DNA from 2 places in the Rhizobium sp. P1_E1 genome. Region 2 is predicted to be linked to the other one. Evidence: predicted binding sites of a transcription regulator. Region 2 holds the regulator's gene; the other holds the start of a gene.

Region 1 (4,864 bases), on a different contig from region 2:
TGCGCCAAAGTTCATCGGCAGCATCGGTGAGATTGGGTTTTTCGCACGGCTCGTCGCTCATCGTCAGCCGCTCGCCGTCCCAGGCGGCCGAACCCTTGGGCGTGGCGATCAGCCAGTCCATGTCGGTGAAGCGCCGTTGGAAGAAGGGCGCTGTGCGCCTGACGATATGATGATCCGGCTCGAACCAGGCGAGGAATTTTCGACGGTCCGCCGATACCGCACCGACCTCCTTGAAGCGGACGAAGGCCGTCATCTTGTGCGCGTCGCGTCGAACGTTTTTCGCCATCAGCCTGGCATGGGCAACGTCCTCGTCGGAAGCCACTTCCAGCAGTTGCCGGTCCAGTTGCAGCCGCCAGAGCAGACGGTAAAGCAGGGAAAAGCGCGCCGGGTCGGTATGGCAGAGAACTGTCTGCGCGAGCTCGATGAAGGCGGGCGGCACCGTCATCGGCTTACGTGCCGTGACAGGCGCCGGCGGCATGGCGTCGCGTTGAAACGCAAGGTCCGCCTCCGCGCCTTTTTCGCGCCAATCGATCTCTTCCGGCAGGATGCCCGCAGCCGCGAAAGCGCGCGCGGCGTCACGCCATTCGGCAAGCTCCCCTCGTCCTGCAAGCACGACCCGGCGCATCACAGCAACGACAATTGTTCAGGTTGCGGTTCGAACATGGCGCGAAGGTCGGGGCGCTCGATCAATCGGCGCGGCGACCAGCCTTCCGCCGAGATGAAGGATTGGACCTTCTTGATCGAAATGCCGAGCCGCTGGAGATCGTCCAACCGCAACCGGCGAAACCGCCGAGCCGAAACGATCGCTTTGACCGTCTTGGTGCCGAGCCCCGGCACGCGCAGCAACCGTTCACGCTCGGCCCTGTTGATATCGACGGGAAACTCGGCCCGGTTGGCGAGCGCCCAGGCAAGTTTGGGGTCGAGCGTGAGATCGAGCATGCCACCCGCCTGGTTCGCGGTGATCTCGTCGATGCCGAAACCGTAGAATCGGTAGAGCCAATCGGCCTGATAGAGCCGGTGCTCGCGCATCAGCGGCGGCTTGATCAGAGGCAGATTTTTCGACGAGTCCGGGATGGGGCTGAAGGCGGAATAATAGACGCGCTTCAGGCCGTAGCTGCTGTAAAGCCGGCCGCTGGTCGCAAGAATCGTCGCATCGTTCGCCCCGTCGGCGCCGACGATCATCTGCGTGCTCTGGCCGGCCGGCACGAAACGCTGACGCTTCTTCGTCCGCAGCGTCGGTTCGCTGGCGGCCTCGATCTTCAGCCTCAGATCTCCCATCGATCGCCGGATATTGGCAGGCTTCTTTTCCGGCGCGAAGCGGGTGATGCCGTTATCCGTCGGCAACTCTATATTGAGCGACAGCCTGTCGGCATGAAGCCCCGCCTCCTCGATCAGACGCGGTGACGCCTCGGGGATCGATTTCAGATGGATATAGCCACGGAAATTATGGGTCACACGCAGTTCGCGGACGATGCGGACCATCTCTTCCATCGTGTAATCGGACGAACGAATGATGCCGGAGGAAAGGAACAGGCCTTCGATATAGTTGCGGCGGTAGAATTCCAGCGTCAGCCAGATGACCTCCTCGGGCGTAAAGCGCGCCCGTTCGACATTGCTCGACGAGCGATTGACGCAATAGGCGCAGTCGTAGATGCAGAAATTGGTCAGCAGTATTTTTAGAAGCGAAATGCACCGCCCGTCCGGTGCATAGGCATGACAGATGCCGGATCCCTCGGTCGAACCGAGCCCGCCACTTGCCCGGGAATCACGTTTCACCGTGCCGCTGGAAGCGCAGGAAGCGTCATATTTCGCGGCATCGGAAAGGATGGCCAAGCGTTCTGTGAGCGACTTCTTCATTAGTATGTTCACTATATGTTCTCTTGTGCGGAGTCAATCGGGACGATCGGATTTCTGCCCATTCTCAAGGCGCACCACCTGATATCGGGGCGGGCGGCGTTTCTCTTATGCGAATTTTCTGGAAATCGGCCGTGGCGATCTGCTATAAGCGTCCGACTAAGATTGTGGCACGGTTCCGAAGCTCCCCTTCGGGACCTGTTTTCTTTTGTGTTCGCCGCTGATTGTGCGGATACGAGGATTGAAGGACAGAAAAATGGTTGAAAAGGTACCGATGACACCGGGCGGTTTCGTCAAGCTGCAGGAAGAGCTGCGCTGGCGCCAGCAGGAGGAGCGCCCCCGAATCATCGAGGCGATCGCCGAAGCCCGTGCTCATGGCGACCTTTCCGAAAACGCCGAATACCACGCCGCCAAGGAAGCCCAGAGCCACAATGAAGGCCGCATCAGCGAGTTGGAAGACCTGACGGCGCGCGCCGAGGTCATCGACCTCACCAAGATGTCGGGCGACAAGATCAAGTTCGGCGCCAAGGTGAAGCTCATCGACGAGGACACCGAGGAAGAAAAGACCTACCAGATCGTCGGCGACCAGGAAGCCGACGTCAAGGCCGGCCGCATCTCCATCTCCTCGCCAATCGCCCGTGCGCTGATCGGCAAGGAAGTCGGCGATTCCATCGAGGTCAACGCGCCGGGCGGCTCCAAGGCCTACGAAATCCTCCAGGTTTCCTGGGGCTGATCGCCCGCGAGCCGCGAGACCCCTCCCTTGCCTGATATCCGTGACGTCGAGATCATTGCGCCCAATTTCAAGCGCCGGCTCTCCGGCGTCACGTCGACGATCGTCCAGCTCATCCCGTGCCAGATCCGGCTCGGCATCAAGATCGCGACACTCGGCCCCGGCCTGCCGGAGGACCTGCCGAAACTGAAGTGGCGGCAGCTCCTCGGCCTTTGGCGCCCGCCGGCGCGCCCGCGCCGGCGTGTCTGGCACGCTCGCCGCAACAACGAGATGGCCGTCGGCATCCTGCTTCGCCATCTCACGCGCATGCCGCTGAAGCTTCTCTTCACCTCGGCCGCGCAACGCCGCCACACCGCCTATACGAAATGGCTGATCCGTCGCATGGACGCCGTTATCGCGACCAGCGACCGTTCCGGCTCGTTCCTCGAGGTGCCGCACACGGTCATCCAGCACGGCGTCGACCTTGCTCTGTTCCATCCGCCGGAAACCGCAGAGGACGGCATCGCCGCCACCGGCCTGCCCGGCCGCCATCTCGTCGGCTGCTTCGGCCGTGTGCGCCATCAGAAAGGCACTGATCTTTTCGTGACGGCGATGATCGAACTCCTGCCGCAGCATACTGAGTGGACGGCAGTCGTCTCCGGCCGCGTGACGGCGGAGCACGTGGCATTCGCAGACAAACTCAAGGCGGACGTCGCCGCCGCCGGACTGAGCGACCGTATCCTCTTTCTCGGCGAAGTGCCTGACATCAAGATCTGGTATCGCCGCCTGACGCTTTATGTCGCCCCCTCCCGCAACGAGGGCTTCGGCCTGACGCCGCTCGAAGCCATGGCCTCGCGAACCGCGGTGGTGGCATCGGATGCGGGCGCCTATGCCGAGCTCATCGTCACGGGCGAGACAGGTTCGGTCGTCGCCGCCGGCGATGGCGAGGCGCTGACGCGGGCAATCGCGCCCTATATCGCAGATCCCGTTCTGGCGCTCGCGCATGGCGAGAATGCGCTGCGGCATGTCAGGGCGAATTTCGCGCTGGAGAAGGAAGCAAGTGCGATCGGCGCCGTTTATAACAGTCTTCTCGGCGACAATCGCAGCTGAAGCCGAAAAGAGAAACGGCCCGTTGGATGACGGGCCGCTGCAGGGTTTCTAAGGATAAGGGGATAGCGGCTGACTATTCGGCCGGCTGCAGCCCGGCAGCCGAAGTATCCTCTCCGGTCTGGCCGCCCAGTGCTGCGGCGAGTTGCACCGTATCCAGCTCGTTTTCCCAACGTGCCACGACGATCGTCGCCACCGCATTGCCGACGAGGTTGGTCAGCGCCCGGCATTCCGACATGAAGCGGTCGATGCCGAGAATGAGTGCCATGCCAGCGACCGGCACGGATGGGACGACGGAGAGCGTTGCGGCAAGTGTGATGAAGCCGGCGCCGGTGATGCCTGCGGCACCCTTCGAGCTCAGCATCGCCACCAGCAGCAGCAGGATCTGGTCACCCCAGGAGAGATGGATGCCGGTTGCCTGAGCAATGAACAGCGCTGCCAGCGTCATGTAGATGTTGGTGCCGTCAAGATTGAAGGAATAGCCGGTCGGGATGACGAGGCCGACGACCGAGCGCTTGCAACCGGCCTTTTCCATCTTGTTCATCAGCCCCGGAAGTGCGGCTTCCGAAGACGAGGTGCCGAGGACCAGCAGCAGTTCTTCCTTGATGTAGCGCAGCAGCGCCACGATCGAGAAGCCGTTGTAGCGGGCAACAGCACCGAGAACGATGAAGACGAAGAGCAGAGACGTGATGTAGAAAGTGCCGATCAGCATGGCAAGGTTGGCGATCGATCCGACGCCGTACTTGCCGATGGTGAATGCCATGGCGCCGAAGGCGCCGATCGGGGCAGCCTTCATGAGGATGGCGACGAGCTTGAACACGGGAGCCGTCAGGGAATTGAGGAAGTTGACGACCTGCTCGCCCTTTTCGCCGACCATGGCGAGCGCGATGCCGAAGAGCACCGAGAAGAACAGAACCTGCAGAATATCGCCATCGGCAAAGGCGCCGACAATCGTCGTCGGGATGATGTTGGTGAGGAAGCCGACGATGCTCTGCTCATGCGCCTTGGCGGCAAAGGTGGCGACGGCGGCCGGATCCAGCGAGGCCGGATCGATGTTCATGCCGGCGCCTGGCTGGACGACATTGGCGACGATCAGGCCGATGATGAGCGCCAATGTCGAGAAGGTCAGGAAGTACAGCATCGCCTTGCCGGCGACGCGGCCGACCTTCTGCAGGTCGCTCATGCCGGCAATGC
Region 2 (16,153 bases):
TCTGCCATTTCACAAACATGACGAGTAGAAATTTCAAGCGAAGTAACATTGACGGGACGGCGACCGGGTCTGCCTTCTACCGTAGTACACTCCGCTAAGAAGATTCGGTGCATTGCGTTTCGGAGATGGGAATGAATCAACGACGAAGCGCAAAGTCCCTAGGCCGATGGAGGTTGGCTTGATTCGCCTACAGAAAAGCAGCGCTAGGCGGACCTTCGTCACACTGCTGTCAGGCTTCGTGTTCGTCGTCGTATTGGTTTTCGCGGTTAAAATATCGCTCAATTATATAGGCGTTTGCACAAGAGGACCCGAATTTTGGCGATGGCATCGCATCAGCAATGCTGAGCTCATCGCGTTCTTAGAATTAAAGGGGACGTCGAACGCAGGTGTACAGACGGAATATTCCGTAGCCGAACCTTACAGCGTGCCCGGCGATCATTATCAACCGGCCAGCTTCATCGACAAGATTCGCGGGCGCGCCGCTACATTGGCGCGGTTTTATAAACCGTGGATGGACAACGGCCAGTATCTGCATCCGAGCGGCTATTTTTATACACCCAACTGTCTTCAAGGCTGGAGACCACCAACTTAACGAGGGTGCGCCAGGGTGCGCCGTCAGTGTAGCACAGCTGAATTTCCGAAGCTGACCGCGCAAGATGCCGCATCAAATACGCGCGAAGGCTGCCGCTTCTCCCTCACGATGGCGAACCAATATAAATAAAACAATAATCCCATATGTACTCTTTATATACCATCAATACTAAGTATTTACGATATATAATATAATTGCACCGAATCCAGAACGCGTCTAATAATATCGCTTGCTCGCCCTATATTCACAACCTATACATTGCCGAAAATTATGGATGCGGCGCGAATGAGCTTCTTGACAGAGCATTTTATCAGAAACGCACAAGATATACTTTCGGTCGGGAGCATACCGTTAGACTCGAAATTTCTACAGGCTGAGTTTTTGTCCGACCACCGATTGAAGAGCAGGCAATTTCTCTGCGATTTGTTCCCCAAGGGTGGTGTCGGCGCCGAGTTTGGCGTGTTTACCGGATTGTTCTCGACCATTCTGCTGGACCGGGCCAAACCGAAGTCTGCCTATTTCGTCGATCCTTGGTGGTTGATTTTCGGAAATTTCTATCCGGACTGGGGCATCTATACCGCCAATGGCCGGTTATCGACGAGCCGCGCCCACGATGTGGCCTCGCGACGTATCAAAAGGTCTGCGCAAGGCGCAAACGTATCGGTCCATGTCGACTATTCGGTGCCCTTCTTAGAGCAGCTTCCCGACGACCATCTCGACTGGGTCTATCTGGATTCTTCGCACTCCTATGATGGCACGGTCGAGGAGCTCAAAGTGCTGAAGCGTAAAGTCAAATCCGGCGGTATCATCGCCGGCGATGATTGGCACGACGCTCTCGATCATGCCCATAGTGGCGTCGCGGTCGCTGTTCGCGAAGCAGTCGGCGCTGGCGCGTTCGAGATGATCGGCAGCTATCCCGCGTTGCAATGGGCGATCCGCCGGCCCTGAGTGACATTACAGTTGCATTTTTGATTTGATGGAGCCGTAGCGAAGGCCGCTCGCTCGCGAGAGCCGCTTTGCCAGCATGCTCTCGCCGCTGCCGGGACAGCCGATCAACGGGATACCGTCGGTTCGATGAGAGTCGATTTCAATCCGCGGGTGATGTTCATCGTCGACTGCCCAAAGAAAAACCGCAGCGAAGATCGCCGCGGTTCAATCAAAAAGCAAATGCCGGATGTTACCCGGCCGCCATCAACAGCTTCTTCTCGCGCGCCGCTCTCAGCCGGGCAAAGTCGTCGCCGGCATGGTGGGAGGAGCGGGTTAGCGGGCTGGAGGCGACCATCAGGAAGCCCTTGCTGTAGGCGACGGTCTCATAAGACTTGAACTCGTCGGGGGTGACGAAGCTTTCGACCTTGTGGTGCTTGCGCGTCGGCTGCAGGTACTGGCCGATCGTCAGGAAGTCGACATCGGCTGTGCGCAGATCATCCATCAGTTGGAGGACTTCGTTTCGCTCTTCGCCAAGACCGACCATGATGCCCGATTTGGTGAACATGGTGGGATCGAGTTCCTTCACCCGCTGCAGCAGGCGGACAGAATGGAAGTAGCGGGCGCCGGGGCGAACCGCCAGATAGTTGCCGGGCACTGTTTCCATATTGTGGTTGAAGACGTCGGGCTTGGCGGCGACGACGCGTTCCAGCGCACCCGGCTTCTTCAGGAAGTCGGGCGTCAGGATCTCGATCGTCGTCATCGGCGAGGCCGCACGGATTGCCCAGATCACCTTTTCGAAGTGTTCGGCGCCGCCGTCCTCCAGGTCGTCACGGTCGACCGAGGTGATGACGACGTGGGATAGGCCCATCTCCTTGACCGCCTTGGCGACATTCTCGGGCTCGGCCATGTCGAGCGCATTCGGCTTGCCGGTGGCGACGTTGCAGAAGGCACAGGCGCGGGTACAGATCTCGCCCATGATCATGAAGGTCGCGTGCTTCTTGTCCCAGCACTCGCCGATATTCGGGCAGCCAGCCTCCTCGCAGACGGTGACGAGCTTGTGCTCCTTCACGATCGCCCGCGTCTCGGCATAACCCTTGGAGGTCGGTGCCTTGACGCGAATCCAGTCCGGCTTGCGCATGACTTCCGTATCAGGCCGATGCGCCTTCTCGGGATGCCGCACGCGCTTGGCGTCGGGATTGATCGTATCGAGAATCGTCACCATTGCAGTTTCAGCTTTCTACCGCCTCTATGCGGCAAATCGATCGGATCTAGCGCCGCACCAGCCGCGCAAGGAATATCAACAGGCAGGCGCCGAGGAAACCCGTCACGAAATAACCGAGCCGTCCGCCGACCACCTCGACATGGAATTGCGCGAGGACGGCGCTTGCGACGACCGAACCGACGATGCCGAGCACGATGTTCAGAAAAATCCCGTATCGCGCTTCCATCAGCTTGCCGGCGAGCCAGCCCGCAAGCCCACCGATGATGATTGCCGAAATCCAACCGACGCTTTCCATGCCCTGCCCTCAGTTATGCCTCAAGCGACCGCCCTGGCGATCAGAACCACGATGATGGCGCCGACGGTGGCGTGGATGATCTGCACCACCAGCGCGTTTTCAATGCCCAGCGAAATACCGAGCGCGCTGAACAGATAACCGCCGACGAAGGCGCCGATGATGCCGCTCAGCAGGCATCTTATCAGCCCGCCGCCACCGACGACCAGGCTTGCGAGGAAGCCTGCAACCAGGCCAATCAGCAAAAATACCAGCAACGCCTGCGTCTCCATAGACATGATGATTTCCTTTCGTTTTTTCCACCCCAGCGGCGTGGCTTTCCACTCCGGACATAAAGGGCAGCTTCGGAAATTCTCAAGCGTTCAGCACACGGCCGTAAGCATCTAGCACCGCTTCCTTCATCGTTTCGGACACGGTCGGATGCGGGAAGATCGTGTGCATCAGCTCTTCCTCGGTCGTCTCGAGGTTCATCGCCACGACGAAGCCCTGAATGAGCTCGGTGACTTCGGCGCCGACCATGTGGGCGCCGAGCAGCTCACCGGTCTTCTTGTCGAAGATCACCTTCACCATGCCCTGGTCCTCGCCGAGCGCGATCGCCTTGCCGTTCGCGGCGAAGGAGAAGCGGCCGACGCGGATGTCGCGGCCCAGCTCTTTGGCTTTCGCTTCAGTGATGCCGACAGAGGCGACCTGCGGATTGCAATAGGTGCAGCCCGGGACCTTGCCCTTGTCTGTGGGATGGACGTTCGGGAGGCCGGCGATCTTTTCGACGCAGACGACGCCCTCATGCTCTGCCTTGTGCGCCAGCATCGGTGGGCCGGCGACATCGCCGATCGCATAGATGCCGGCGACATTGGTCTTGCCGTAGCCGTCGATGACGACGCAGCCGCGGTCGGTCTTGACGCCGAGCGCCTCGAGGCCGAGGTTTTCGATATTACCCTGAACGCCGACGGCCGAAATCAGCCGGTCGGCAGTGATCTGCTGCACCTTGCCATCGGCCGTCTCGACATGGGCGGTAACGCTGTTCGTGGCCTTGTCGACCTTCGAGACCTTGGCGCTGGTGAAGATCTTGAGGCCGCGCTTTTCAAGCTGCTTGCGGGCGATGGCGGTTATTTCGGCATCCTCGACCGGCATGATGGTCGGCATGACTTCGACGACGGTCACGTCGACGCCCATCGAGCGGTAGAAGCTGGCGAATTCGATGCCGATCGCGCCCGAGCCCATGACGATCAGCGACTTCGGCAGCACATCCGGCTTCAGCGCCTCGAAATAGGTCCAGATCAGCTTGCCATCCGGCTCGATGCCAGGCAGCGCGCGCGGACGGGCGCCGGTCGCGATGATGATGTGCTTGGCGGTATAGGTACCCTCACCGCTCTTGACGTTCTTCGGCAGCGGATGCTGCGGTTCGACAACGGGCTTCGACGATTTGCCGACAACGATCTCGCCGGGCTTGGTGATCTTCGCTTCGCCCCAGATGATGTCGATCTTGTTCTTCTTCATCAGGAAGCCGACGCCGGCATTCAGTCGGGCGGAGACGGCGCGCGAGCGGCCGACGACGGCCTTGGCATCCGGCTTGACCGTGCCTTCGAGAACGAGGCCGAAATCCTTGAAGTGATTGGCGTGGTCGAGCACCTCGGCCGAGCGCAGCAGCGCCTTGGTCGGGATGCAGCCCCAGTTCAGGCAGATGCCGCCCATATGCTCGCGCTCGACGATCGCGGTCTTGAGGCCGAGCTGGCTGGCACGGATGGCGGCGACATAGCCGCCGGGACCCGAGCCGATGATGATGACGTCGTAGGATTCAGCCATGTGTTTCCTGCCTTTGTTACGCTGCGCTGCGGGTCATGAGCACCCACGCATGTCTCTTGCTGTTTTCGAAGAGCGGCACGGCATCGGCGCGCGCAGCCTCCAGGAATCCGTTTCTTCCATAAAGCGACAAAGCCGCTTCGTTGTCGCTTGCGGTGATCAGGCTGACGGGCCGCCGATCGGCCCTTTCGATCTGATCGTCCAGCAGCCTGCGTCCGATGCCGATGCCGCGCAGATGGCGATAGACGCCGAGACTGCCGATGAACCAGCTTCCCACAACCGTTTTCTGCAAGGCGAGCATCGGTGCGGTTGCCGGAATCGTCGCCTCGATATCGCCTATCCCCTCACCCAGCGCATGGCCGATCGCCACACCCGCGACCTCGCCATAGGCCTCGGCGATGACGGCATCCCGCCAACCGCCGACGGCTTCCTCCTCGCTCATCTTCAGCCGGCCTCGCTCCAGCGGCGTATCGCTCACGCCGTTTTCCACACCGGCAAACCAGAGCCAGGAGGCAAACCCGCGCGATGCGATATCCGCCAGAATCGCCAGCTCCGAGGCATCCCGCCGTGAGGCCTGCCGGAGGGCGATGAAGGAGGCCATGGTCAGATCCCCAGCATCATCCGCACGATCGATTCCAGCCCGCGTCCGAGCGCACGCGTATTGTCCGCATCGAGGTGAATGCCATCGATCGGCGTGGTCTTGGCGACGGAATTGCCATCGAAGAAGCCACAACCGAGTTCGTCGGCAAGATCACGATAAAGCGTTGCAAGCTTCGCCGATTCCTCGATACCGCCGGGAAAGGATGCGGCGAAGGGCACGTTGCCCGTCGCGCGGATCGCCGGCGGCGCCACGATCAGAATCTCCGGCCCATCAAATTCGAAGGGCCAGGCATGATTGCGGATCAGCCGCACGAGGCGGCTGATGCCCTGGCAGGCGGCAAAGGCCGAGCCTGCCACAACCGGCTTCATGTCATTGGTGCCAAGCAGAAGGATGACCAGGTCGAGCGGCGCATGCGTCTGCAGGATCGTCGGCAGGATGCGCGCGCCGTTGCGGTCGCAATCGGCGAGATGGTCGTCGAAAGCGGTGGTGCGACCGTTCAAGCCTTCGGCGATGACGCGCGCCTCATGGCCGAGCGCTGCCTGAAGCACGCTCGGCCAGCGATTTTTGTAATCATGACGGCCGATCGTCTCGGCGTCATAACCCCAGGTCAGCGAGTCGCCATAGCAAAGAACGGTCTTGGTCATTTCCGCCTCCGCGCCGCTATCAGACAAGCATGCCCATCGGGTTCTCGATGTAGCCCTTGAAGGCCTGGAGCAACTCGGCGCCGAGCGCGCCGTCGACGCAGCGATGGTCGGTCGAGAGCGTGACGGACATCACGGTGGCAATCGTCATTTCGCCCTTCTTGACGACGACCCGCTGTTCGCCGGCGCCGACCGCGAGGATCGTCGCATGCGGCGGGTTGACGACGGCTGCGAAGTTCTTCACGCCCATCATGCCCATGTTCGAGACCGAACTGGTGCCGCCCTGATATTCCTCAGGCTTCAGCTTGCGATCCTTGGCCCGCTTGCCGAGATCGCGCATCTCGTTGGAGATCGTCGACAGGGTCTTTTCCTCGGCCTTGCGGATGATCGGGGTGATCAGGCCGCCGGGGATCGAGACGGCGACGCCGACATCGGCGTGCTTGTGCTTGACCATGTTGCTGTCGGTCCAGGAGACGTTGGCATCCGGAACGTCGCGCAGCGCCAGCGCCATGGCCTTGATGACCATGTCGTTGACCGAGAGCTTGTAGGCCGGAGCGTTGTCCTTGCGCGGAGCCGCATCGTTCAGCTGGGCGCGCAGCGCCAGCAACGCATCGAGCTCGCAATCGACGCTGACGTAGAAATGCGGGATCGTCTGCTTGGATTCGACCAGTCGCCTGGCGATCGTCTTGCGCATGCCGTCATGCGGCACGAGCTCGTAAGAGCCCGGTTCGAAGAGCTTGAGCACGGCTTCTTCGGACGCGCCCTTCGGTGCAGCGGCGGCCGGAGCCGGCGCGGCAGCCTGCGGGGCAGCAGCGGATACGGGCGCAGCAGCAGCCTTGGCGCCACCGCCGGCAACGGCGGCTTCGATGTCGCTCTTGACGACGCGGCCGTGCGGGCCGGAGCCTGCGACTGCCGAAAGGTCGATACCGGCTTCCTTGGCTAGCCTGCGGGCAAGCGGCGAAGAGAAGGTGCGGCTGCCATCGGATGAAACCGAGGCGGGTGCGGCGGTGGTTACAGGTGCCGCAGCCGGAGTGGACTGGGCCGGAGCTGGCGCAGCCTCGGCCTTCGGCGCGGCTGCGCCGTCAGCCTTCGGCGCCGGAGCGGCGGAACCCGCACTGCTTGCGGCAGCGGAGACATCCTCGCCATCGGCGGCGAGAACCGCGATCAACGCATTGACCTTGACGCCTTCGGTGCCGGCAGCAACGACGAGCTTGGCGACCGTGCCTTCATCGACGGCTTCGACTTCCATCGTCGCCTTGTCGGTCTCGATCTCGGCGATCACATCGCCAGACTTGACCTTGTCGCCTTCCTTGACCAACCATTTGGAAAGATTGCCTTCCTCCATGGTCGGAGAGAGGGCGGGCATCGTGATATTGATCGGCATCGAAACACCCTCCCCTTATTTGTAGCAAACAGCCTTCACCGCATCGACCACTTCGCCGACGTTCGGAAGGGCAAGCTTTTCGAGATTGGCGGCGTAAGGCATCGGAACGTCCTTGCCTGCGATCGTCAGGATCGGCGCATCGAGATAGTCGAAGGCCTGCTGCATGACGCGGGTGGCGATTTCGGTGCCGACGGAGGACTGCGGATAACCTTCCTCGACGGTGACCAGACGGCCAGTCTTCTTCACCGATTCGATGACAGTCGGCAGGTCCATCGGGCGGATGGTGCGAAGGTCAATCAGTTCGACGTCGATGCCGATCTTCTCGAGTTCGGCGACAGCCTTGGTCGCATAACTCATGCCGATGCCGAAGGAGACCACAGTGACGTCCTTGCCCGGACGATGGATGCGGGCCTTACCGATCGGCAGGACGAAATTGTCGAGCTTCGGCACGTCGAAGTGCTGGCCATAGAGAATTTCGTTTTCGAGGAAGATGACCGGGTTCGGATCGCGGATCGCAGCCTTCAGCAGGCCTTTGGCGTCGGATGCCGTATAGGGCATGACGACCTTCAGGCCGGGAATGGCGCTGTACCAGGCTGCATAATCCTGGCTGTGCTGGGCGCCGACGCGAGCCGCAGCACCATTCGGGCCGCGGAAGACGATCGGAGCACCCATCTGGCCGCCGGACATATAGAGCGTCTTGGCGGCGGAGTTGATGATGTGGTCGATCGCCTGCATGGCGAAGTTGAAGGTCATGAATTCGACGATCGGGCGAAGGCCGGCCATTGCGGCACCGACGCCGACGCCGGCAAAGCCATGCTCGGTGATCGGCGTATCGACGACGCGGCGGGGGCCGAATTCCTGCAGCAGCCCCTGCGTGACCTTGTAAGCGCCCTGGTATTCGGCGACTTCCTCGCCCATGACGAAGACGTTTTCGTCGGCGCGCATTTCTTCAGCCATGGCGTCGCGGAGCGCTTCGCGCACGGTCGTCGACACCATTTCAGTGCCGGCCGGGATTTCGGGGTCGTTCGGAACGACAGCCTTCGGCTCGGCCGGAAGCGGCGCGGAGGCGGAACCGGTGTTGGTCGGCTTCTCTTCCTGGGCAACCGCGGGCGCTGCCGCGGCGGCGGGCTTGGCGGCGGAAATGTCCGAAGCGGATTCGCCGTCCTGCAGCAAAACAGCGATCTTGGTATTGACCTTGACGCCTTCAGTGCCGGCATCGACGAGCAGCTTGCCGATGATCCCTTCATCGACGGCTTCGACTTCCATCGTCGCCTTGTCGGTTTCGATTTCGGCAATCACGTCGCCGGAGGTGACCTTGTCACCTTCCTGCTTCAGCCATTTGGACAGTGTGCCTTCTTCCATGGTCGGAGAGAGGGCGGGCATGAGGATATCGATAGGCATGGGTTCCCTCCCCGATTAGAGCAGAATGTCGGTATAGAGCTCGGATGCATCCGGCTCCGGATCGGCCTGGGCGAAATCGGCACTGTCAGCGACGATATCGCGGACATCCTTGTCGATCGCCTTCAGATCGTCTTCGGAAGCCCAGCCCTTTTCGACGAGGCGAGCCTTGACCTGTTCGATCGGGTCATGCTCGGAGCGCATCTTCTGCACTTCGTCCTTGGAGCGATATTTCGCCGGGTCGGACATGGAGTGACCGCGATAACGATAGGTCAGCATTTCGAGAATGATCGGGCCCTTGCCGGAACGGCAATGTTCGAGCGCCTCGTCGGCCGCAGCCTTGACGGCGCGGACGTCCATGCCGTCGACCTGAATGCCGGGGATGCCGAAGCCGGATCCACGAAGCGAGTAGTTCGACTGCGCAGTGGCGCGCGCGGTCGACGTCCCCATGGCGTAACGGTTGTTCTCAACGATATAGACGATCGGCAGCTTCCAGAGAGCAGCCATGTTGAAGCTCTCGTAGACCTGGCCCTGGTTGGCGGCGCCGTCGCCGAAATAGGCGATGGAGACATTGTCGTTGCCGCGGTAGCGGTTTGCGAAGGCAAGACCCGTTCCGAGCGAGACCTGGGCACCGACGATGCCATGACCGCCGTAGAAATGCTTCTCTTTCGAGAACATGTGCATCGAGCCGCCCTTGCCGTGGGAATAGCCGCTGCGACGCCCGGTCAGTTCCGCCATGACGCCGCGTGCTTCCATGCCGGTTGCCAGCATATGGCCGTGATCGCGATAGGCGGTGATGACCTGGTCGCCTTCCTTCTGCGCCATCTGCATGCCGACGACGACAGCTTCCTGACCGATGTAGAGGTGACAAAAGCCGCCGATGAAGCCCATGCCGTAAAGCTGGCCGGCCTTCTCCTCGAAGCGACGGATCAACAGCATCTCGCGATAGGCCTTGAGCTCTTCATTGCGATCGAAGTCGGCTACAGGGCCTCCATTCGATGCTTTGGCTGCCGGTTTTGCTGCAGTTTTGCGGCTGGAAACGGTCGCGGTCTTTCGCGGCGCCATTCAACCCTCCCTATGGGTTTGTCGTTTCTTGGTGGGGCGTACCATAGGGAAGAAATATGACCACAGCAATGCCATAATTGCATGGCTCGTATTCGCTGCTAAATTATTGGAAGAACTATGAAAATTCCAATTAACCTGTTTTCGGTTAATTGGAATAATGGTTGAATATGACGATCTCGTCCGCGCGCGACATGTTGAGCTGATAACGCGCTTTTTCGTCCAACATATCCTTGTCGAGCGAGCCGTCACTGAGGAGCGCGACCTGATTTTCCAGATGTTCGCGCTTCGCCTTCAAGACTGCAAGCTCTTTTTCACGCGCGACACGCTGATGCTCGAACGTCTCCGTTGCGCGCAGGCCGTAATCGCCATGGATGCAATGATAACCGAAATAGGAGAGGAAGGCGACCGTCATGGCCGGAATGACGAAGCGACCGATCTTTCTCTTCTTATGATGCTTTGTCCACATACACGCATGCTCTTGAACGCATTACCAATTCGTTCAATCTAACGCGCAGAGATTAACCGTTCGTTGACTCTAAAATCCGCGCAACAAAAAACCCGCGCCGGGAAGGCGCGGGTCAAGCCATTGAACATCAGATCCGATCAGCCGCGAATGATCGAGCGGCCGGCATACTGGGCCTGCGGGCCGAGGCCCTCTTCGATGCGGATCAGCTGGTTGTACTTGGCAAGACGGTCGGAACGCGACAGCGAGCCGGTCTTGATCTGACCGCAGTTGGTGGCGACCGCGAGATCGGCGATGGTCGAATCTTCGGTCTCGCCGGAGCGGTGCGACATGACGGCGGTATAGGCCGCCTTGTGCGCCGTGTTGACGGCATCGAGCGTTTCCGTCAGCGAGCCGATCTGGTTGACCTTGACGAGGATCGAGTTGGCGACGCCCATGCGGATGCCGTCGCGAAGACGGGCGGAGTTGGTAACGAAGAGATCGTCGCCGACGAGCTGGGTCTTCTTGCCGGTCAGGTCAGTCAGCGTCTTCCAGCCGTCCCAATCGTCTTCGGCCATGCCGTCCTCGATCGAGATGATCGGATACTTGGCGGCGAGCTCAGCCAGATATTCGGCCATGGCGCCCGATTCCAGCGTGCGGCCTTCCCCTTCGAGAACGTATTTGCCGTCCTTGAAGAATTCGGTCGAGGCGCAGTCGAGGCCGAGGTAGATGTCCTCGCCCGGCTTGTAGCCGGCTTTCTCGACCGACTTCATGATGAAGTCGAGAGCTTCCGAAGCACTCTTCAGACCCGGTGCGAAACCGCCTTCGTCGCCGACATTGGTGTTATGGCCCTGCGCGGCAAGTTCCTTGCGCAGCGTATGGAAGACTTCCGAACCCATGCGCACGGCTTCGGCGATCGAATCGGCGCCGACCGGCAGGATCATGAACTCTTGGAAATCGATCGGATTGTCGGCGTGGGCGCCGCCGTTGATGATGTTCATCATCGGCACCGGCAGCAGGCTGGCGGAAGCGCCGCCGACATAACGGTAGAGCGGCAGGCCGGACGCCTGGGCAGCAGCCTTGGCGACGGCGAGCGACACGCCGAGGATGGCGTTGGCGCCGAGGCGCGACTTGTTCGGCGTGCCGTCCAGCTCGATCATGATATTGTCGATCTGGATCTGGTTTTCGGCGTCGATGCCACCGATCGCGTCGAAGATCTCGGTGTTGGCGGCTTCCACCGCCTTTTCGACACCCTTGCCGAGGTAGCGCTTGCCGCCATCGCGCAGTTCGACCGCCTCATGCGCGCCCGTCGAGGCGCCCGAGGGAACGGCCGCGCGGCCCATGCTGCCATCTTCGAGATAGACATCGACTTCGACGGTGGGGTTGCCACGGCTATCGAGAATCTCGCGGGCGATGATATCGGTGATTGCAGTCATGGGTTCTTCCTGCTCGGTGGGTGGTGATAAGTCGGTTCGAAACCTGTCTTAGTCGAAGGCGTGCAAATTACAATGCTGCAATTTCCAGCCTTCGAACCAGTGTTTGGATCTCGCCTAAAGCGCGTCGCGATCTTTCAGATTCGCTTGCCACGCTTTAGGTCTTTGGCTTTCCGCATGTCGTTGTCGCAAAACCGCTGCACACTTTTTCGCGACATGCCTATAGCACGATCATGTCAGGCTGTTGAACGTCAAGCCTTGGCGACCGCATCGAAGGCAAGCAGCTTTTCAAGCAGCCGCGGCATGTCCTTGAGATAGACCATGTTCGGGCCGTCCGAAGGTGCATTGTCGGGGTCCTGGTGGGTTTCGACGAAGACACCGGCAACACCGGCAGCCACTGCTGCGCGCGCCAGTGTTTCCACGAATTCCCGCTGACCGCCGGAGGAATCGCCCTGCCCGCCCGGCTGCGCAACGGAATGGGTGGCATCGAAGATAACGGGTGCGCCCATCGCCGCCATGATCGGCAGCGAGCGCATGTCGGAAACCAGCGTATTATAGCCGAATGAGGCGCCACGCTCGCACAGCAGCACGTTCGGATTGCCGCTGGCGTTGAGCTTCTTCAGGACGTTCTTCATATCCCAGGGAGCGAGGAACTGGCCCTTCTTGACATTGACGACGCGGCCGGTCTTGGCGGCGGCGATGAGAAGGTCGGTCTGGCGGCAAAGGAAGGCCGGGATCTGCAGGACGTCGACGACCTTTGCCACCTCCGCGCATTGCTCGGCGGTATGAACGTCGGTCAGGACAGGAAAGCCGAATTCCTTCTTGAGGTCGGCAAAGACCTCCATGCCCTTTTCGATCCCGATGCCGCGTTCAGCCGAAAGAGAGGTGCGGTTCGCCTTGTCGAAGGAGCTCTTGTAAACGAGGCCGATGCCGAGCTTTGCGCAAAGCTCTTTCAGCGTACCGGCAACCATGAAGGCGTGGTCGCGGCTCTCCATCTGGCAGGGACCGGCAATCAGCGACAGGCGGCCGGTATTGGAAAAGGTCACCTGGCCTTGGCCTTCGCCGATCTTGACTTCGGAATTCGTCTCAGTGCTCATCGTGTCTCCTCGAAGGCGAAGAGCGTGCCCTGCCCGGGCGCGGGCTTCACCAGAATGCGATTGTTCTTGCGCGTGTATGTCACCCCGTTAGCAGCCAAATGCGCTTCTGTCACGGCAAGATCGGCGACAATGAAGAGGATTGCCCGGCCACGCAGGCCGCGATCGGCGGATGATCCGGCGATCTCGAAATAGGCTTCTAGCCCTTCCGGCGTCATCAGGCTGATTTTCGCGTTCGAAGCAGCAACATTGACGCCAAAACCGGTTTTCTCGACTGCCGCCTGCGCCACGGCAAGGCCGACGAAGGCCCCGAAAGCAGCAGCATCAGGCGCGCAGAGCGCGATCTCGGCAATGCCGGTGACGCCATTGGCATGCGTCTCCAGCGCGCCGCGGTCGGCCGGCAGCGGATTGACGCGTTCGACGCTGAAAAGGAAGAGATCGGGCGCTCGCAGGTCACCGGCAAAAGCCAGCTTGAAGCCGGCGATGCTCTCGGAACCGTCCGGCATCGTCATCGGCCGGGTGAACTGCAGCATCTCGCCGGCGCTCGATCCGTTGCCGACGAAGTTCTGATGATCGATGCCGGCATCCTTACTGCCGAAAGCAAGCCCCGAAAGCCCCTCCTCGCCGCAGCGGAAGCGGAAGGCCCGGTTGCGGGCGGTGAAGACATTGCCTTGCCGCGCTGAGGCCTCGCTCTCCTCGACACTCGCAATCCCGAGCGGCTCCAGATAGGTCTTGTCGGCAAAAAAGACGCAGGCGTTTTCCGTTCCGAAGGGATGGCGTGCATCGGCGGCAACGGTGAAGCCGAGCTTGCCAAGCCTCTCGCGCGCCAGATCGATATTGACGACGGGCAGCACCACATGATCCAGCGGATGCGGCTTGGCGGAACGCTCGTTCATGATATCCCTCCTGGAAACGGCAAGAGATGTGCGATGGCGCGCCCCTCAATGCAACAGATGTGTCCCAATCCGGCGAATGAAAATAAAAATCTCAACGAGTTGGCGCCAAGTTTTACGGAAATTTAGCTACTTGCGGAACACATATGGAACATATAGTGTCTGTTCTGGATTTGTTTCAATCACGAGGTCACAACGTCGATGCTCACGCGCAAACAACAGGAGCTTCTCCTTTTCATTCATGAGCGCATGAAGGAATCCGGCGTTCCGCCATCTTTCGACGAAATGAAGGATGCCCTGGACCTCGCTTCCAAGTCCGGGATTCACCGGCTGATTACGGCGCTCGAGGAACGTGGCTTCATTCGCCGCCTACCGAACCGCGCCCGTGCGCTCGAGGTTATCAAGCTTCCGGAGGCCTACAGCCCCAGCATTCAGCCCCGGCGGGGCTTTTCGCCCAGCGTCATCGAGGGCAGCCTTGGCAAGCCGCAGCCGGTCGCCACTCCTGCTCCCGCAAAACCCGTCGCCGACAACGGCAACTCGGTCTCCGTGCCGGTCATGGGCCGTATCGCCGCCGGTGTTCCGATCTCGGCGATCCAGAACAACACCCACGACATCGTCGTTCCGGCCGACATGCTCGGTTCCGGTGAACATTATGCGCTCGAGGTCAAGGGCGATTCGATGATCGACGCCGGCATCTTCGACGGCGACACCGTGATTATTCGCAACGGCAGCACAGCAAGTCCTGGTGACATCGTCGTTGCTCTCGTCGACGACGAAGAAGCGACACTCAAACGCTTCCGCCGCAAAGGCGCCTCGATCGCGCTGGAGGCGGCCAACCCGGCTTACGAGACCCGGATTTTCGGGCCGGACCGCGTCAAGGTTCAGGGCAAGCTCGTCGGCCTCATTCGCCGCTATCACTGACATCAGGCAGTCTGGATTCGGCAAAACTGTTGCTGCGCCAGTCATAGGCGCGATGCCGCATCCATGGCCGCGACAATGCATCGAATGCGGTTGCGACCTCCAGGCCGGCGTCGGCGAAGCGCAACTCGACGGAACCGGTCCTGCGCAGCGTTTCGCCGGTGAAGAGCGTCGCCCCTGAGCGGCAGTTGTTGAAGCGCAGGCGGACCGACGTCACGACGATATCGGCCGCGTCGCATGCCGGACCGAGATAGGCGGCATTGTCGATGACAGCAACCACGTGACCATTGCCAAGCCTTGATGTGCACCAGGCCTTCTTGACGCAGGAAAAGCGGTTTGCTTCACCGGCCGCTGCAGCCGCCCGCATCGCCGACCTTGCTTCGTTCTGCTGATCGCGGGAAAGCCTGACACGGCGGTCTTCTCCCTCCGGCGGAATAACAGGACCATCCAGCATCTTCGGCGGGTGATGCGTCGGCAGGACCAGCGCTCTCTGCCACTGGTCGAAGATGAAATCCGGCGGTCTTTCACGGTTGGAAGCCATGGCCCCCGCCTCGACGATTGCGACGAGACCACCATCCTCCGAAATCGCCAGATCCGGCGGCCGGGGAACCGGCAGAAGCAAGAGGACGAGCGTCGAGACCGCGATGATCGATGTGCCGATATGGCGCAGCCGGGTGCGGAGCAGCGTCAGCAGCAGAAAGCCTGCGACGGCTATCGCGAAATACCAAGCGGGCAAGCGGCCGATGCCGATGTCGCCACCCCAGCCGGACACCGTCTTTGCGATCGCGATCACCAGATCGAGGCCGAATCCGACGACCTTCCAAGGCAAAACGTCCAGACCGAAAGGCATGAGCAGCATCGCCAGCAACCCGGCCGGCATGATGATGAAGGAGATGATCGGCATCGTCGCGAGGTTTGCCGGCAGGCCATAGGCAGTCAGGCGATGAAAATGCTCGATCGAAAACAGCGCGGTGGAAAAGCCGCCGATCAGCGAGGTCAGGAAGACGCCGCCGAAGAAACCCGCAACCGTAACGACGGGCCGAAACACCGGCAGCTTCAGGAAAGCGTTTTCGCGGACGCGCCGGTCCTTCCACAGCTGGTAGCCAGATACCAACGCCAATGTCGCGGCAAAGGACATCTGGAAGCTCGGACCCAAGACCTCGGACGGTGAAATGGCGAGAATGACGAGCGCCGAGAGAGCGACATTGCGCAGGCTGATCGACGGCCGGTCGAAGAAGACGGCAATCAACATGATCGCCATCATGATGAAGGCGCGTTCGGCCGAGACGGCAAAGCCGGAGATCAGGAAATAGGCCGTGACGGCGATGAGCGCGCCGGCAGCGGCGATCTTCTTGGTCGGATAGGCTTGGGCGACACCGGGAAAGAGGCTGAGCAGCATGCGGAAACCGACGAAGAAGATGCCGGCTGACAGCGCCATATTGAGGCCGGAG

What was found. The regulator LexA, encoded in region 2, represses DNA repair genes until DNA is damaged. The targets are predictions, from matches to a motif close to TGTTCNNNNTGTGTTCNG.
Region 1: the regulator LexA is predicted to act here: its motif matches at 1,863-1,880, upstream of AC1D1Z_RS03095 (putative DNA modification/repair radical SAM protein).

Annotation. Positions count from the first base shown of each region.
Region 1 is NZ_JBFUAY010000004.1:7,331-12,194, forward strand. Features, by position in the region: gene AC1D1Z_RS03090 (UdgX family uracil-DNA binding protein) at 1-625, opposite strand, end outside; gene AC1D1Z_RS03095 (putative DNA modification/repair radical SAM protein) at 625-1,857, opposite strand; gene greA (transcription elongation factor GreA) at 2,111-2,587, shown strand; gene AC1D1Z_RS03105 (glycosyltransferase family 4 protein) at 2,615-3,673, shown strand; gene AC1D1Z_RS03110 (dicarboxylate/amino acid:cation symporter) at 3,747-4,864, opposite strand, start outside.
Region 2 is NZ_JBFUAY010000013.1:15,274-31,426, forward strand. Features, by position in the region: gene AC1D1Z_RS07700 (hypothetical protein) at 179-592, shown strand; gene AC1D1Z_RS07705 (class I SAM-dependent methyltransferase) at 878-1,540, shown strand; gene lipA (lipoyl synthase) at 1,770-2,741, opposite strand; gene AC1D1Z_RS07715 (GlsB/YeaQ/YmgE family stress response membrane protein) at 2,788-3,036, opposite strand; gene AC1D1Z_RS07720 (GlsB/YeaQ/YmgE family stress response membrane protein) at 3,057-3,311, opposite strand; gene lpdA (dihydrolipoyl dehydrogenase) at 3,388-4,836, opposite strand; gene AC1D1Z_RS07730 (GNAT family N-acetyltransferase) at 4,853-5,434, opposite strand; gene AC1D1Z_RS07735 (SGNH/GDSL hydrolase family protein) at 5,437-6,078, opposite strand; gene AC1D1Z_RS07740 (pyruvate dehydrogenase complex dihydrolipoamide acetyltransferase) at 6,098-7,459, opposite strand; gene AC1D1Z_RS07745 (pyruvate dehydrogenase complex E1 component subunit beta) at 7,475-8,860, opposite strand; gene pdhA (pyruvate dehydrogenase (acetyl-transferring) E1 component subunit alpha) at 8,876-9,922, opposite strand; gene AC1D1Z_RS07755 (FtsB family cell division protein) at 10,068-10,388, opposite strand; gene eno (phosphopyruvate hydratase) at 10,526-11,800, opposite strand; gene kdsA (3-deoxy-8-phosphooctulonate synthase) at 12,049-12,894, opposite strand; gene AC1D1Z_RS07770 (VOC family protein) at 12,891-13,787, opposite strand; gene lexA (transcriptional repressor LexA) at 13,986-14,705, shown strand; gene AC1D1Z_RS07780 (ComEC/Rec2 family competence protein) at 14,686-16,153, opposite strand, start outside.